One region of the Geodermatophilus sp. CPCC 205761 genome, then DNA from elsewhere that is predicted to be linked to it. Evidence: riboswitches for the same ligand, from Rfam matches in the RefSeq annotation. Region 1 holds a riboswitch; the other holds the start of a gene.
What was found. Region 1 has a riboswitch for thiamine pyrophosphate ahead of thiM (hydroxyethylthiazole kinase). Riboswitches for the same ligand answer to the same signal wherever they lie in the genome.
Positions count from the first base shown of each region.

Region 2: linked by a shared signal. The riboswitch ahead of MY526_RS13250 (ECF transporter S component) and the one ahead of thiM (hydroxyethylthiazole kinase) in region 1 are both predicted to bind thiamine pyrophosphate.

Region 1 is NZ_JALPKQ010000049.1:24,921-31,867, forward strand. Features, by position in the region: gene MY526_RS22565 (DUF222 domain-containing protein) at 333-1,547, shown strand; gene MY526_RS22570 (nucleoside deaminase) at 1,693-2,163, shown strand; gene MY526_RS22575 (alpha/beta fold hydrolase) at 2,176-3,021, opposite strand; gene MY526_RS22580 (helicase) at 3,093-4,826, shown strand; TPP riboswitch at 4,913-5,006, shown strand; gene thiM (hydroxyethylthiazole kinase) at 4,999-5,796, shown strand; gene thiE (thiamine phosphate synthase) at 5,793-6,449, shown strand; gene thiD (bifunctional hydroxymethylpyrimidine kinase/phosphomethylpyrimidine kinase) at 6,485-6,947, shown strand, end outside.
Region 2 is NZ_JALPKQ010000018.1:66,236-73,182, forward strand. Features, by position in the region: gene MY526_RS13235 (rhodanese-like domain-containing protein) at 1-243, shown strand, start outside; gene MY526_RS13240 (VOC family protein) at 354-866, opposite strand; gene MY526_RS13245 (Mut7-C RNAse domain-containing protein) at 962-1,675, shown strand; TPP riboswitch at 1,818-1,921, shown strand; gene MY526_RS13250 (ECF transporter S component) at 1,918-2,526, shown strand; gene MY526_RS13255 (ABC transporter ATP-binding protein) at 2,565-3,968, shown strand; gene MY526_RS13260 (energy-coupling factor transporter transmembrane component T family protein) at 3,965-4,726, shown strand; gene MY526_RS13265 (DUF1697 domain-containing protein) at 4,749-5,279, shown strand; gene MY526_RS13270 (ATP-binding protein) at 5,402-5,827, shown strand; gene MY526_RS13275 (SpoIIE family protein phosphatase) at 5,840-6,947, opposite strand, start outside.

The sequences.
Region 1 (6,947 bases):
CCCAGGATGGCAGCGCGACGCCCGGCGCTCCAGCGCCTCCACGCCGCCACCCGTGCGTGGACGTCCGGACCGGTACCGGTCGAGCCCGCTGATCGATCGACCACGGCATGAGGACTCCTCTCTCGGGCCGAGATCAGACCAGCGACGGACGACGCCGCGCTCTCGCCCGTCCACAGGCGGGTCCGCCGTCCACAGGTGCGGCTCCCGCCTGGTGCCGACGGTCCGCGCGTGCTCGGCTGGACGCGTCGAACTGGCCGCTGAACTGCGGTTTCTGTCCTACCGGCGGCCTGCGCTCGACTCGTCGAACCGACACCGGTACGGAAGGAGGGCGGGTGTCCGAACTGCGCTCCGCCCTGGAGGGGCTGGTCGACACCGATCTCGGCGAGCTGTCCGATGCGTCCCTGCTCGACCTGGTCGGTGAGCTGTCGACCGCCGCCAACCGGGTCGCCGCCGCGCTGACGTCGGCCGTCCGTGTGGCCGACCACCGGAGGGCCTACCGACGCGACGGAGCGGTGTCGATGAGGAGCTGGCTGCGGGGCAGCTGCCGGCTGTCGCCTGCGGAGGCAACGGCGGTGGTGTCGTCAGGGCGCCGGCTCGAGCAGCTGCCGGCCACCGCCGCGGCCTTCGCCGCCGGTGAGATCACCGCAGACCACGCCCGTGTCATCACCCGCGCGATGACCCCTGGCCGGGTCGCCAGGGCCGAAGGGCTCGGTATCGCGCTGGGGGAGACCGACCGGATCCTCGCCGACCTGGCCCGGCAGACGACGCCCGACGAGACGGCTCGGGGAGTTGCACGCTGGGTCGCCGGCGTGGATCCCGACGGCTCCCTCGACGACGCGGCGGACACCCGCCGCCGGTTCACGATGGCCTCCGGCCTCGACGGCCGCGTGCACCTGCGCGGCGAACTGGACGCGGTGGGCGGCGAGTACCTGCACACCGCCCTGGCGGCGCTCATGAACGGCGACCGCCCGGCGGGCGACACCCGCGGCCACGCCGAGCGTCAGGCCGACGCCCTGGTCGCCCTCGCCCGCGGCGCTCTCGACGGGGGCTCGTTGCCCGACGTCCGCGGCGAGCGGCCGCACGTGCGGGTCACCGTCGACTGGCACTCCCTGTCCGCCGCTCGCGGTGCGCCGGGCGTCGCGGGCGGCGAGCTGGGCTGGGCTGGGCCGATCACGCCGGAGACGGCTCGGCGCCTGGCCTGCGACGCCGGCGTGGTCCGGGTCATCACGGGTCCGGACGGGCTGCCCCTCGACGTCGGCCGTGCGCAGCGGACGGCCGGCGCGGCGATCCGGCGGGCGGTCGAGGTCCGCGACGGTCACTGCGTCTTCGCCGGTTGCGACGCCCCGCCCGAGTGGTGCGACGTCCATCATGTCGTCCACTGGGCATTCGGCGGCCCGACCTCCTGCGACAACGGCGCGCTGCTCTGTGAACGGCACCACACCGCCTGCCACGAGGGCGGCTTCACCGTCACCCGTGATCCCGGGAGCGGCCACTGGCACACCTGGCGCCCCGACGGGAGCGAGGTCCTCATCCGCGCCGGCCCCTGAGGCCATGGCCAGGCCCGGCCGCCCAGCCGCCCGGCCGCCCTCCGCCGCGCGGGTTGCCGGACCCGCCGCTGTCCGGCCACGCTCGTCCCGGCTCGTAGCAGTCCAGGGCCGAGAGAAGTACGGCATCGATGGCAGGAGGCGATCAGTGACGTGCCCGGTTCCGCTGGACGATGCCACGGCCCGGTCGTGGCTGGCGGTCGCGGTGGAGGAGGCCCGGGCAGGCCTCGCCGAAGGCGGGGTACCGGTGGGCGCGGCGCTGGTCGGGCCGGACGGCAGGGTCCTGGGCCGTGGGCGCAACCGCCGGGTGCAGGACGACGACCCGTCGGTGCACGGGGAGACGTCGGCCTTCCGTGCCGCCGGTCGCCAGCGCACCTACCGCGGGACGACGATGGTCACCACCCTCTCGCCCTGCTGGTACTGCAGCGGGCTGGTGCGCCAGTTCGGCATCTCCCGGCTGGTCGTCGGCGAGGCGCGGACCTTCTCCGGCGGCCACGACTGGCTGGCCGAGCACGGCGTCGAGGTGCTGGTGCTCGACGACCCGGAGTGCCGGGAGCTCATGACGCGCTTCATCGCCGAACACCCCGACGTCTGGAGCGAGGACATCGGTGAGGAGTAGCCGCGGCCTCCGTCAGCGCTCGACCCGCTCCAGGAACCGCTTCAGCGTCTCCAGGAAGACCTCCGGCTGCTCCGAGTGCACCCAGTGCCCCGCGTTCTTGATCCGCACCAGCCGGGTCGACGGGTAGAGCTCCTCCATGCGCTCCCGGTCCTCGGGCAGCACGTAGTGCGAGTTCGCGCCGGCGATCCACAGCACCGGGCCGTCGAAGCGGGCACCCGGCGGCGGGTCGGGGAACCCACGCAGCGCGCCGAGGTCGCGCTCCAGCAGCTCCAGGTTCAGCCGCCACCGCCAGCCGCCGCCGTCCCCCGGCCCCTCGCGCACCAGGCTCTGCAGCAGGAAGGACCGCACCATCCGGCTCGGGACGACGGAGCGCAGCGCGGCGTCGGCGTCCTCGCGGGTCCGGAGCGAACCCAGGTCGAGCTCCCGCATCGCGGCGATGAAGGCGGCGAAGGGGGAGGCCTCCTCGTCGGGGTCCTCGGTGCGGCCACCGGACACCGGGTACTCGGTCGGGGCGATGTCGACGACGACCAGCGCGCGCAGCAGCTCCGGATGGCGCAGCGCGACCTGCATCGCCACCTTGCCGCCCATCGAGTGCCCGACCAGGGTCACCGGCTCCCCGAACGACTCCAGCTCGTCGGCCACCATGCGCGCCATGTCGAGGTAGTCGACCCGCTCGGTCCACGGGGAGTGCCCGTGGTTGGGCAGGTCGAGGAGGGTCACCTGGTGGCCGCCGGCCAGTCCCTTGGCGATCGTCGTCCAGTTCTTGCCCTGGCCGAACAGCCCGTGCACGAACACCACCCGCGGACCCGTCTCACCCACGGTGCGCGCGTGCAGCCGCTCCTCCGAGTTCGCCGTCACCCGGCGATTCCACCAGATCCTGTCGTCCGGTCGACCTACCGTCGACGGCTCGACGAAGGGGGAGCACACCCATGCCCGGACGGCGCCGCCGGACGACGACCCGCTCGACCAGCACCACCCGAACCAGCACGAGCACGACCACCCGGCGCAAGCCGGCGACCAAGCGGACCGCCAAGCCCGCGCCCGAACGGCCGGTCGCCGGCCCGGGGGAGCGGGTGTGGGTGCTCGCCGTCCCCTTCCGGGCACCCGCGCCCGGCGCGCAGTGGCGGGCGGACCTGCAGGCGCACGTCTGGGTCGGCCGAGACCTGCCGCCGGAGCTGGCGCCCTACGACCCGCCGCCGTACACCTTCGAGCGCTTCCTCGAGGACGAGCTCAACCCCACGCCGCGACCGGTGCCCGCGGGCCGGCCCATGCACCCGCGGGACGAGCAGCTGACCGGCGCCGCGGCGATCGCCGCCTCGGCGAAGGCCGGGCACCGCGTCTTCCTGCTCGGCGACGACCCCGGCGTGGGCAAGACGGGCACCGCCGTCCTGGCCGCCCGGGAGGTGGCCGCGCAGCGTGGCGGGCGCACCGTCCTCGTGGTGGCCGACCGGCCGGCCGCCATCACCATCCCGCACTGGACCCGCTCGATCGCCGGCTTCGGCGACGGCGGGCTGCGCTGGTGCGTGACCACCTGGGACCGGCTGGCCAAGGTCGCCAAGCTGCGGTTCGACGTCGTCATCGCCGACGAGGCGCACATGGTCCGCCACACGACGACGCAGCGGTGGAAGCACTGGAAGGCCGTCTCCGGCGCCGGTCGGGTGAAGGACGCGCCGTTCGTCATCGCGGCCACCGCCACCCCGGCGCACACGCCGCTCGAGCTGCCCTACCTCGCGCCCCAGTTCGCCCAGCAGCACGGCGAGCCGCTCCGCGAGTGGTCGGACCTGCCGAAGAAGCTCGACGAGCACCGGTTCCACGTGGAACGTGGCCGCTACGGCTGGGCGTGGACCGAGGACGCCGACGAGCGCCGGGCCGACCTCGCGCGGCTGCAGGGCTGGCTGGCCGGGACGAACCCGCCGGCGACGCTGCACCGGCCGGCGCCGTGGGGGCCGGTGTCGGTGACCGGGACCCCGGTGGCGCTGACGCCGGCCGAGCGGGCGGCCTACGAGTCGGAGTGGGCCGAGTGCCGCGCCGAGATGCAGCTGGCCCGCCGCGGCCGGCAGACCGCGCGGGGCCGGGCGGCGCTGCTGCGCTTCCGGCAGAAGGCCGGGCTGATCCGGGCGCAGGCCACGGTCGACTGGGTGAAGGCCCAGGTGGAGGCCGAGCGGCAGGTCGCGGTGTCGGTCGAGTTCGTGGAGACGGCGGCCGACCCGATCCGCGAGGCGCTGCTGGACTCCGGGATCCCGGTGGCCGGCATCTACGGCCGCGACCGGTTCGACGTCGAGGCCGAGCGGCTGCGCTTCCAGACCGGGGCCGCGCCGGTCTGCGTGTTCACGGTGACGGCGTCGATCAGCCTGCACGCCGGCGAGCTGCTGCCCAGCGGGGCCGCGGCCTCCGCCGTCCCGCGGGTCGGGTTGTTCCACCAGCCGCGCTTCTCCGGCATCCAGGCCCGGCAGGTCACCGGCCGCACGCACCGCGACGGCCAGGTCTCGCCGTGGCGGGTGGCCTTCGCCGAGGACACCGTGGAGGAGCAGGTCGCGCGGGTGATGGTGGAGCGGCTGGCGGTCAGCGGCTCGACGGCGGGCGCGGACACGTCCTCCCTCCAGGAGATCGCCGAGCTGCTCGAGGCCGACTGGCTCCCCCCGGCGGCGCTCACCGACGCCTGAGCCGGCGGCCAGGACCGGCGGCCAGGACCGGCGGCCGGGACCGGCGGCCAGAGCAAGCGGCCGGAACCGGCTGTTAGGTTCGGCGGGGAAGTGGCACGGGGTGTCCCGCAGGGGACTGAGAGCACACCCGTCGAACCTGCTCCAGTTCGTACTGGCGAAGGGATGTCACGGCGTGGACGCCGACGTTCTGCGCGCGGCCCGGGCGGCGCTGCGCACCACCACCCCGCTCGTGCACTGCCTGACCAACACGGTCGTGCAGGCCTTCACCGCGAACGCGCTGCTGGCGGCGGGCGCGGCGCCGGCCATGGTCGACGCGCCCGAGGAGGCCGGTGACTTCGCGGCGGTCGCGTCGGCCGTGCTGGTCAACGTGGGCACGGTCAACGCCCGCACCGCCGAGGCGATGCGGCGCGCCGCCCGGTCGGCCGGCGCGGCCGGGACGCCCTGGGTCCTCGACCCGGTCGCCGTCGGCGGGCTGGCCTACCGCACCGAGCTGGCCGCCGAGCTGGTCGAGCTGCAGCCCACCGTCGTGCGCGGCAACGCCTCGGAGGTCATGGCCCTGGCCGGCGCCGGCGCCGGCGGCCGCGGGGTGGACAGCACCGCCGGTGCCGACGACGCCGCCCCGGCCGCCGCGGGGCTGGCCCGCCGCACCGGCGGGGTGGTCGCCGTCAGCGGCGAGGTCGACCTGGTCACCGACGGACGGCGGACCGTCCGCGTCGGGGGCGGTTCGGTTCTCCTGACCCGCACCACCGGCGCCGGCTGCGCGCTCGGCGCCCTGGTCGCGGCGTACGTCGCCGCCACCCGGGACGCGCTGCTCGGCACCGTCGCCGCGCACGCCCACGTCGCGCTCGCCGCCGAGATCGCCGCCGACCTCGCCGACGGGCCGGGCACCTTCGCGCCCGCGTGGCTGGACGCCCTCGACGCCATCGACGGGGACTCCCTGGCCCGGGCCGACGTCCGGGAGGAGCCGTGACCGTCGACTGGACGCTCTACCTGGTCACCGACACCGCGCTGTGCCGCCCGCGGCCGGTCGCCGACGTCGTCCGCGCGGCGGTGGCCGGCGGGGTCACCGCCGTCCAGGTCCGGGACAAGACCGCCCCGCGCCGCGAGCTGCTGGCGCTCACCCGTGCGGTGCAGGCCGCGCTGGCCGGCCGGCCGGACGTGCCCGTGCTCGTCAACGACGCCGTCGACGTCGCCCTCCTCACCGGCGCCGACGGCGTGCACGTCGGCCAGGACGACCTGCCGCCGGCCGAGACCCGGGCGCTGGTGGGGCCGGAGCGGCTGGTCGGGGTGAGCGTCTCGTCGCAGGCGGAGTTGGACGCGGTGCTGGCGCTGCCCGCCGGCACGGTGGACGTCGTCGGCATCGGCCCCGTGTGGACCACCGCCACCAAGCCCGACGCCGCCCCCGCGCTGGGGCCCGCCGGCACCCGCGCGCTCGCGTCGGCGGCGCACGCCGGGGACCTGGCCGCGGTGGCCATCGGCGGCGTCGACGCCGGAAACGCCGCGGCGGTGGCCGAGACGGGCGTGGACGGGGCCTGCGTGGTGTCGGCGATCTGCGCGGCGGGCGATCCGGAGGCGGCCGCCCGCGGGCTCCGCACCGCCCTGGGCACGGCGGCGCGCCGGTGAGCAGCAGGCCCGAGGGGACGGGAGACCGCCCCGCCGTGCCCGTCGCCCTGACCGTGGCCGGCAGCGACCCCAGCGGCGGTGCGGGCATCCAGGCCGACCTCAAGACCTTCAGCGCGCTCGGCGCCTACGGAACGGCGGTCCTCACCGCGCTCACCGCGCAGAACACCCGCGGGGTCACCGGCGTGCACGCCGTCCCCGCGGAGTTCGTCGGCCTCCAGCTGCGCACCCTGTTCGACGACGTCACCGTGCACGCCACGAAGCTCGGGATGCTGGGCACCGCCGAGGTCGTCCGCGCGGTCGCGACCGCGCTCGCCGGCCGCCCGGGCGGCCCGGTGGTGTGCGACCCGGTGATGGTGTCGACCAGCGGTCACCGGCTGATCGACGAGGCCGCGGTGGACGCCGTCCGCACCGCGCTGCTGCCGGTGGCCGACCTGCTCACCCCGAACGTCCCCGAGGCGGCCGCCCTGCTGGACCGGCCGCCGGCGACCGACCTCGACG
Region 2 (6,947 bases), on a different contig from region 1:
GCCCGCGCGCCGGCCGAGCTGGACCGGTCCGTCCCGGTCGTCACCTACTGCTGGGGCCCCGGCTGCAACGGCGCGACCCGGGCCGCGCTCGCGCTGGCCCTGCTGGGCCACCGGGTGCGGGAGATGATCGGCGGCTTCGAGTACTGGGCGCGGGAGGGGCTGCCCGTCGCGACGGCGGACGGCGTCTCCCGCCCGGCCGTGGACCCGCTCACCGCACCGGCCGGCGCCCGCTGCGACTGCTGATCTCGTCCGGTCAGCCGTAGACGGTGTCGCCCTCCCGCCAGGGCCGGAGGCGCTGCCCGCCCGTGGTCAGCTCGTCGGGGATGACGGCCCCTCGTGACCGACCGCCTGCGTCAGACCGGGACGGAGACCCCGACGCCGCCGCGGGTGTGCGCGCCGTAGCGGGCGATCTCGCGGTCGAGGTCCAGCGGGGCGGTCATCTCCGCACCCTCCATGATCCCGGGGGTGATGAACTCGGCCGGGAGCAGCCAGGACACCTCGAACTCCAGGCCGTCCGGGTCGTGCGCGTACAGGGCCTTGGTGGTCACGTGGTCCGACATCCCGACCAGCGCGCCGGCGCGGGCCAGCGCGTCGCGGATGCGGGCCAGCTCGGCGAGCGTGTCCACCTCCCAGGCCAGGTGGTAGAGACCCACGGTGCGGCGGCCGGCCTCGGAGGCCCCAGCGCCGGCGCCGATCTGGAACAGCCCCAGGTCGTGGTCGTTGGTGGACCCCTCCGCCTGCAGGAACACCGCGGCGCCGGGGATCTCCATCTTCACGCGGAAGCCCAGCACGTCCCGGTAGAACGCGTGGCTGCGGTCGACGTCCCGGACGTAGAGGACGGCGTGGTTGAGGCGCTGGACCGGCATGGCGTGCTCCTGCTCGACGGGTGACCGCCCCAGTGTGCACCGCCGTTGCTTGATCGTTCAAGTATTGGACCGTGTTCCCGGGGTACCGGCCCATCGTGGACGCCTCGGCTGCGGACGTCGTCGTCCGGGTGCCGGCGGAGCTGTCGTTCCTGTTCCGCCCCCGGGACCGCCGCGCCCGGGAGCGCCGGCTGGCGTTCGACCCGGACGCCACGGTCGCACACGTCGTCCGGGCCGCCGGGGTGCCGCCGACCGAGGTCGGCGGGCTGCGGCTGGACGGCCTCCCCGTGGCGCCGGACGCGCGCACCCGCCCCCGGAGCGTCGTCGAGGTGACCCCGGCGGATCGGCCGCAGCCGGTGCCCTCCGGCGGCTTCCTGCTCGACGTCGGGCTGGGTGCGCTGGCCCGCCGGCTGCGGCTGCTCGGCCTGGACGCCGCGTGGTCCAACTCTGCCGAGGACGCCGAGCTCGCCGCGCGGGCCGCGGCCGAGGACCGCGTGCTGCTCACCCAGGACCGCGGCCTGCTCATGCGCCGCGGGGTGCGGGGCGCGCTGGTGCGCGGGAGCCGCCCCGACGAGCAGCTCGCCGACGTCCTCGACCGGTTCTCCCCGCCGCTGGCGCCGCTGAGCCGCTGCACGGCGTGCGGCGCCGGACTCGTGCCGGTGCCCAAGGCGGAGGTCGCCGACCGCGTGCCGCCGGGCACCCGCCGCACCATCGAGGAGTTCGCCCGCTGCCCGGCCTGCGGCGGGATCTACTGGCGCGGCGCGCACGCCCGCCGGATCGACGCCATGGTGGACGCCGCGACGCACAGGTGAGCCTCCCCCCTGCGAGGCCGCCGTGTACCCGTCGAAGACCGAGGCCGCCGCGGGAGGGGCGGCGGTTTCCGCGGAAACCGACGGGAGGGCGGCGCGGGGAACGGACGGACGGCGAGGGGCTACGCTGGGCCGTACAACCGAACACACACAGCAGGGGAGCGCTTCGGCGCTGAGAGTGCGGGGCACCGCAGACCCTCGAACCTGATCCGGGTCATGCCGGCGCAGGGAGCCTGGAGGAACACATGGCCGAGCAGGCCGTCCGTCCGTCGTCCGCCGAGCACCACACCGGCCGCTGGCGGACCGTCGACATCGTCGTCACCGCCGTCCTGGGCGTCGCCTTCGGCATCGTCTTCTGGGCCTGGGGGTTGCTGTGGGCGGCCCTCGACGCCGCCTTCACCGCGTTCCCGCCTGGTCAGGCGGTCATGTACGGCGTCTGGCTGGTGCCCGCCGTCCTGGCGCCGCTCGTCGTCCGCAAGCCGGGCGCCGCGCTGTTCGCCGAGCTGATCGCGGCCGTCGTCTCGGCGCTGCTCGGCTCGGCGTGGGGCACGCTCGTGCTGGTCTACGGCCTGCTCCAGGGGCTGGCCGGCGAGCTGGGCTTCGCCGCCTTCCGCTACCGCCGGTTCGGCTGGCCGCAGGCGCTGCTGGCCGCCCTGTGCGCCGGCGCCATGGCCGCGGTGCTCGACATCGTGAACTACTACCCCGACTGGACCGGCGGCTGGAAGAGCACCTACCTGCTGCTGGTCGTGGTGAGCACGACGCTCGTCGCGGGCATCGGCGGCATGGCGCTCACCCGCGCCCTGGCGGCCAGCGGCGCGCTGTCGTCGTTCGCCGCCGGCCGGTCCCGGGTCTGACCACGGGCGGGGCGCCGGCCGCCCGCGTCCCGGCCGCGGTGCGGCTCTCCGGCTGGCGGTTCCGGCACGCGAGCCGCCGGGCGTGGGCGGTGCAGGACGTCGACCTGCGGGTCGAGCCCGGCGAGCGGGTGCTGCTCACCGGGCCGTCCGGGGCGGGCAAGTCCACGCTGCTGCACGCCCTCGCCGGGGTGCTCGGCCCGGACGCCGGCGACGCCGAGGGCGAGCTCACCGTCGACGGCCGGCCGGCGCGCGAGGCCCGCGCCCGGACGGCGATCGTCTTCCAGGACCCCGACTCGCAGCTGGTCATGACCCGCGCCGGGGACGACGTCGCGTTCGGCCTGGAGAACACCGGCACGCCGCCCGCGCTGATCTGGCCGGCGGTGGACCGGGCGCTCGCGGAGGTGGGCTTCCCCTTCGGGCGGGACCGCGCCACCGCCGCCCTCTCCGGCGGGCAGAAGCAGCGGCTGGTGCTGGCCGGGGCGCTCGCCGGGCGGCCGGGCCTGCTGCTGCTCGACGAGCCGACCGCCCAGCTCGACCCGGACGGCGCCGCGATGGTGCGTGACGCGGTCACCCGTGCGATGGCCGACCGCGGCACCACGCTGGTCGTCGTCGACCACGACGCCGACAGCTGGCTGCCGCTGGTCGACCGGGTGGTCGAGCTGCGGCCCGGCGGCGGGACCGTGGACCAGCCGGCCGGGTGGCGCCCGGCGCCGCTGCGGATGCCGGTCCGCTCCCGGCACGCGCCCGGCGAGGTGCTGCTGCGCGCCGAGCGGGCCGGCTACACCCACCGCGGCAGCGTCGTCCCGGCCCTCCCGCCGACCGACGTCGTCCTGCCGGCCGGACGCACGCTCGCCGTCACCGGGCCCAACGGCACCGGCAAGTCCACTCTCGCGCTGCTGCTGGCCGGCCTGCGCGGGCCCACCACCGGGCGGGTGGTCGCCGGCCCACGGCTGACCGCCGGCCTGCGCCGCCCGGACCGGCCGCCGCACCGCTGGCCGGCCGACGAGCTGGTCCGCCGCACCGGCACGGTCTTCCAGCACCCCGAGCACCAGTTCCTCACCGGCCGGGTCCGCGACGAGCTGGCCCTGGGCCCCCTGCGGGCCGGGTCGGGGGACGACGCGGCGCACCGGCGGGCCGACGAGCTGCTCGAGCGGCTGGGCCTGGCCGCGCTCGCCGAGGCCAACCCGTTCACCCTCTCCGGTGGCCAGCAGCGCCGGCTGTCGGTGGCGACGGCGCTGGCCACCCGCCCCTCCCTCGTGGTGCTCGACGAGCCGACCTTCGGCCAGGACCGCGACACGTGGGCCGAGCTGGTCGCGCTCCTGGCCGAGCAGCAGGACGACGACCGCGCCCTCGTCCTGGTCACCCACGACGTCGCGGTGGTGACCGCCCTGGCCGACGACGTCCTGGACCTGCGCCCCTCGGGCGACCCGGTGGCGGCGTGATCGCGCCGCTGGCCCTGGGCCCGGTCCGCGAGGTGCCGCTGTCGCGGATCAACCCGGTCGCGCAGCTCTCCGCCATCGCCGTCCTGTTGCCGGTGCTGCTGGTCAGCGGCGACCTGCTCACCCCGCTGCTCGTGCTGGCCGCCGAGTGCTGCCTGCTGCCGGCGGCGGGGCTGGCCGCCCCGCGGGCGCTGCTGGCCCGCACCTGGCCGCTGCTGGTCGGCGCGGCCGGCGTTGCCTGGGTCAACGTGGCCTTCGGCGACGACGGCGCGGGCTGGCTGTCGGCCGCCGGGCTCGCGGTGCGCGTGCTGGCCCTGGCGCTGCCCGGCATCCTGCTGGTCGCCTCGACCGACCCGGTGCGGCTGGCCGACGCGCTGACCATCCACTGGCGGGTCTCCACCCGGTTCGCCTACGGCGCGCTGGCCGCGCTGCGGCTGGTGCCGCTGCTGGCCGCCGAGTGGGAGACGATCCGGCTGGCCCGCCGGGCCCGCGGCATCGAACCCCGCGGCAACCCGCTGGCGCACCTGCGGCTGTTCGCCGGGACGGCGTTCGCCCTGCTGGTCGGCGCGGTGCGCCGGGGCTCCCGGCTGGCGACGGCGATGGACGCGCGCGGCTTCGACTCCGGCGGACCCCGCAGCAACGCCCGCGGCTCGCGGCTGCGCCGCCGGGACGCGGTGTTCGTGGCCGCGGCCGTGCTGGTCTGCGCCGCCGCGGTCGCCGTCAGCGTGGCCACCGGCTCGTGGTCGCCGGTCTTCAGCTGACTCCCGCGCTACGGTCCCGCGCGTGACCCGCTACGTCGTCCTGCTGCGTGGCATCAACGTCGGGAAGGCCCGGCAGGTGGGGATGGCCGAGCTCCGCGAGACGCTCACCGCGCGCGGCCACGAGGGGGTGCGCACCCACCTGCGCAGCGGGAACGTCGTCCTCGACAGCCCGCTGGGCGAGGCCGCGCTGGCCCGGGACGTGGAGGCGGCGGTGCAGGAGCGCTTCGGCTTCCTCTCGCCGGTCGTCGTCCGGACCGCCGAGGAGGTCGCCGCCGTGGTGGACGCCGACCCGCTCGGCGCCGTCGCCACCGACCCGGCCCGCTACCTGGTGACCTTCCTGCCGCGCCCGCCCGGGAAGGAGGAGATCGCCGCGCTGCCCCCGGCCGACGTCGGGGAGTACCGCGTCGTCGGCCGGGAGCTCTACCTCTGGCTGCCCGACGGCGTCGCCAACACCCCGCTGGCCGCCTGGGACTGGGACACGCTGCTCGGGGTCCCCGGCACAGCGCGCAACTGGAACACCGTGCGGAAGGTCGCCGCGCTGGCCGGTGTGTGACACCGGTCTCACCCACGTTTACCGGGGCTCCTCCTGACGCATACGCAGGTGTTCGGCTCGCCCGCGGGCCGCGGGAAGCGCGCGCCTCCGGGCGCCGTCGAGCACATGAGGGGGCCAACGGAGTGACACGCGAGACGGCCGGATCACTGTGGCCGTCCGCGACCCCGCCCACGTCGCGGGACGGCCTGGACTGGCAGCTCGACGACGTCGCCGAACTGCCCGCGGTGCGCGCCGCGCTGCGCCGGTACCTCGCGGGGCCGGACCTCGCCGACCTGCGCGACCGTCTGGTCCTCGCGCTGGACGAGCTGGCCTCCAACGCGCTGCGCCACGGCGGCGGTGGCGGCGTGCGGGCCGCCGTCGGGGTCACCGTGGACGGCTGGCTGATCGAGGTCTCCGACCGGGCGGCGGCCTCCCCTCCGGCGCCGGCCGTCGGCCGTGACCCCAGCGAGGGCGGCCTGGGCCTCTACCTCATCGCCGAGCTCGCCAGTGAGCACGGCTGGTACGTCACCGCCGACGCCAAGCACGTCTGGGCGGTGCTGAGGAGCTGACCGCCGAGCGCGTCAGTCCTGCGGGTGCAGCCGGATGGCGACCAGGGCGATGTCGTCCTCCAGGCCGTCGGGGCGCAGTCGCTCGATCACCGCGTCGCCGAGCTGCTCGAGGGGCAGACGCCCCAGCTCCGCCAGCGCGTCGCGCAGCCGCGCCATGCCGTCGTCGAGCGGGAGCCCCCGGCCCTCCACCAGCCCGTCGGTGTAGAGCAGCACGGTGGCCCCGCGGCGGAAGGTCACCACGTTGTCGGTGCGGGGCGCCGCCGGGTCGACGCCCAGCATGAGTTCGGCGCGCGGGGTGGACAGCTGCTCCACCCGCCCGTCGGCGTGCAGCAGCAGCGGGGGCGGGTGGCCGGCGTTGGACCACCGCAGGCTGGTGAGCCCGGCGGCGCGCTGCGCGGGGGTCTGCTCCACCCGGGCCACCGCCGCGGTCGCCATGGTGTCCATGCCCAGGCCTTCCACCGCGGCGTCGAGGTCGGCCAGCACCCGCGCCGGGCCGACGCCCTCCCGGTAGGCGATCCCGCGCAGCAGCCCACGCAGCTGGCCCATGACGGCGGCGGCCTTGGTGTCGTGGCCGACGACGTCGCCGATGACCAGCACGGTCCCGCCCCGGGGCTGCACGAACGCGTCGTACCAGTCGCCGCCGACCTCCGCGGCCTGCACGGCCGGCCGGTACCGCACGACGATCTCCGCGGAGTCCAGCACCGGCGGCGCGGTGAGCAGGCTGCGCTGCAGGTCCTCGGCGAGCCGGCGCTGCTGCTCGTACAGGCGGGCGCTGTCGAGCACCAGGGCCACCCGGGAGGCGACCTCCTGCGCGGCGGCGACGTCGTCGGCATCCGCCAGCGGCCGGTCGGCGGACCGGTAGACGCTGAGCGCACCCAGCGTGCGGCCGCGCGCGGCGAGCGGCAGCGTCACCGCCGACCGGGGGGCCAGCGCCCAGAACGTCTCGCTGGCCTCGCCCGGCGGCAGGGTGCGGCCGACCTCGGCGCCGACGTCGTCCACGGTGAGGGTCCGGCCGGAGGCGAGTGCCCGCATGATGGGCGCGTCGGGCCGGATGGCGGCCAGTCGCAGGCCGGCGTAGCGGTCCACCGTCGCCCGGGCCGCGGGGTCGCGGTGCCAGCTG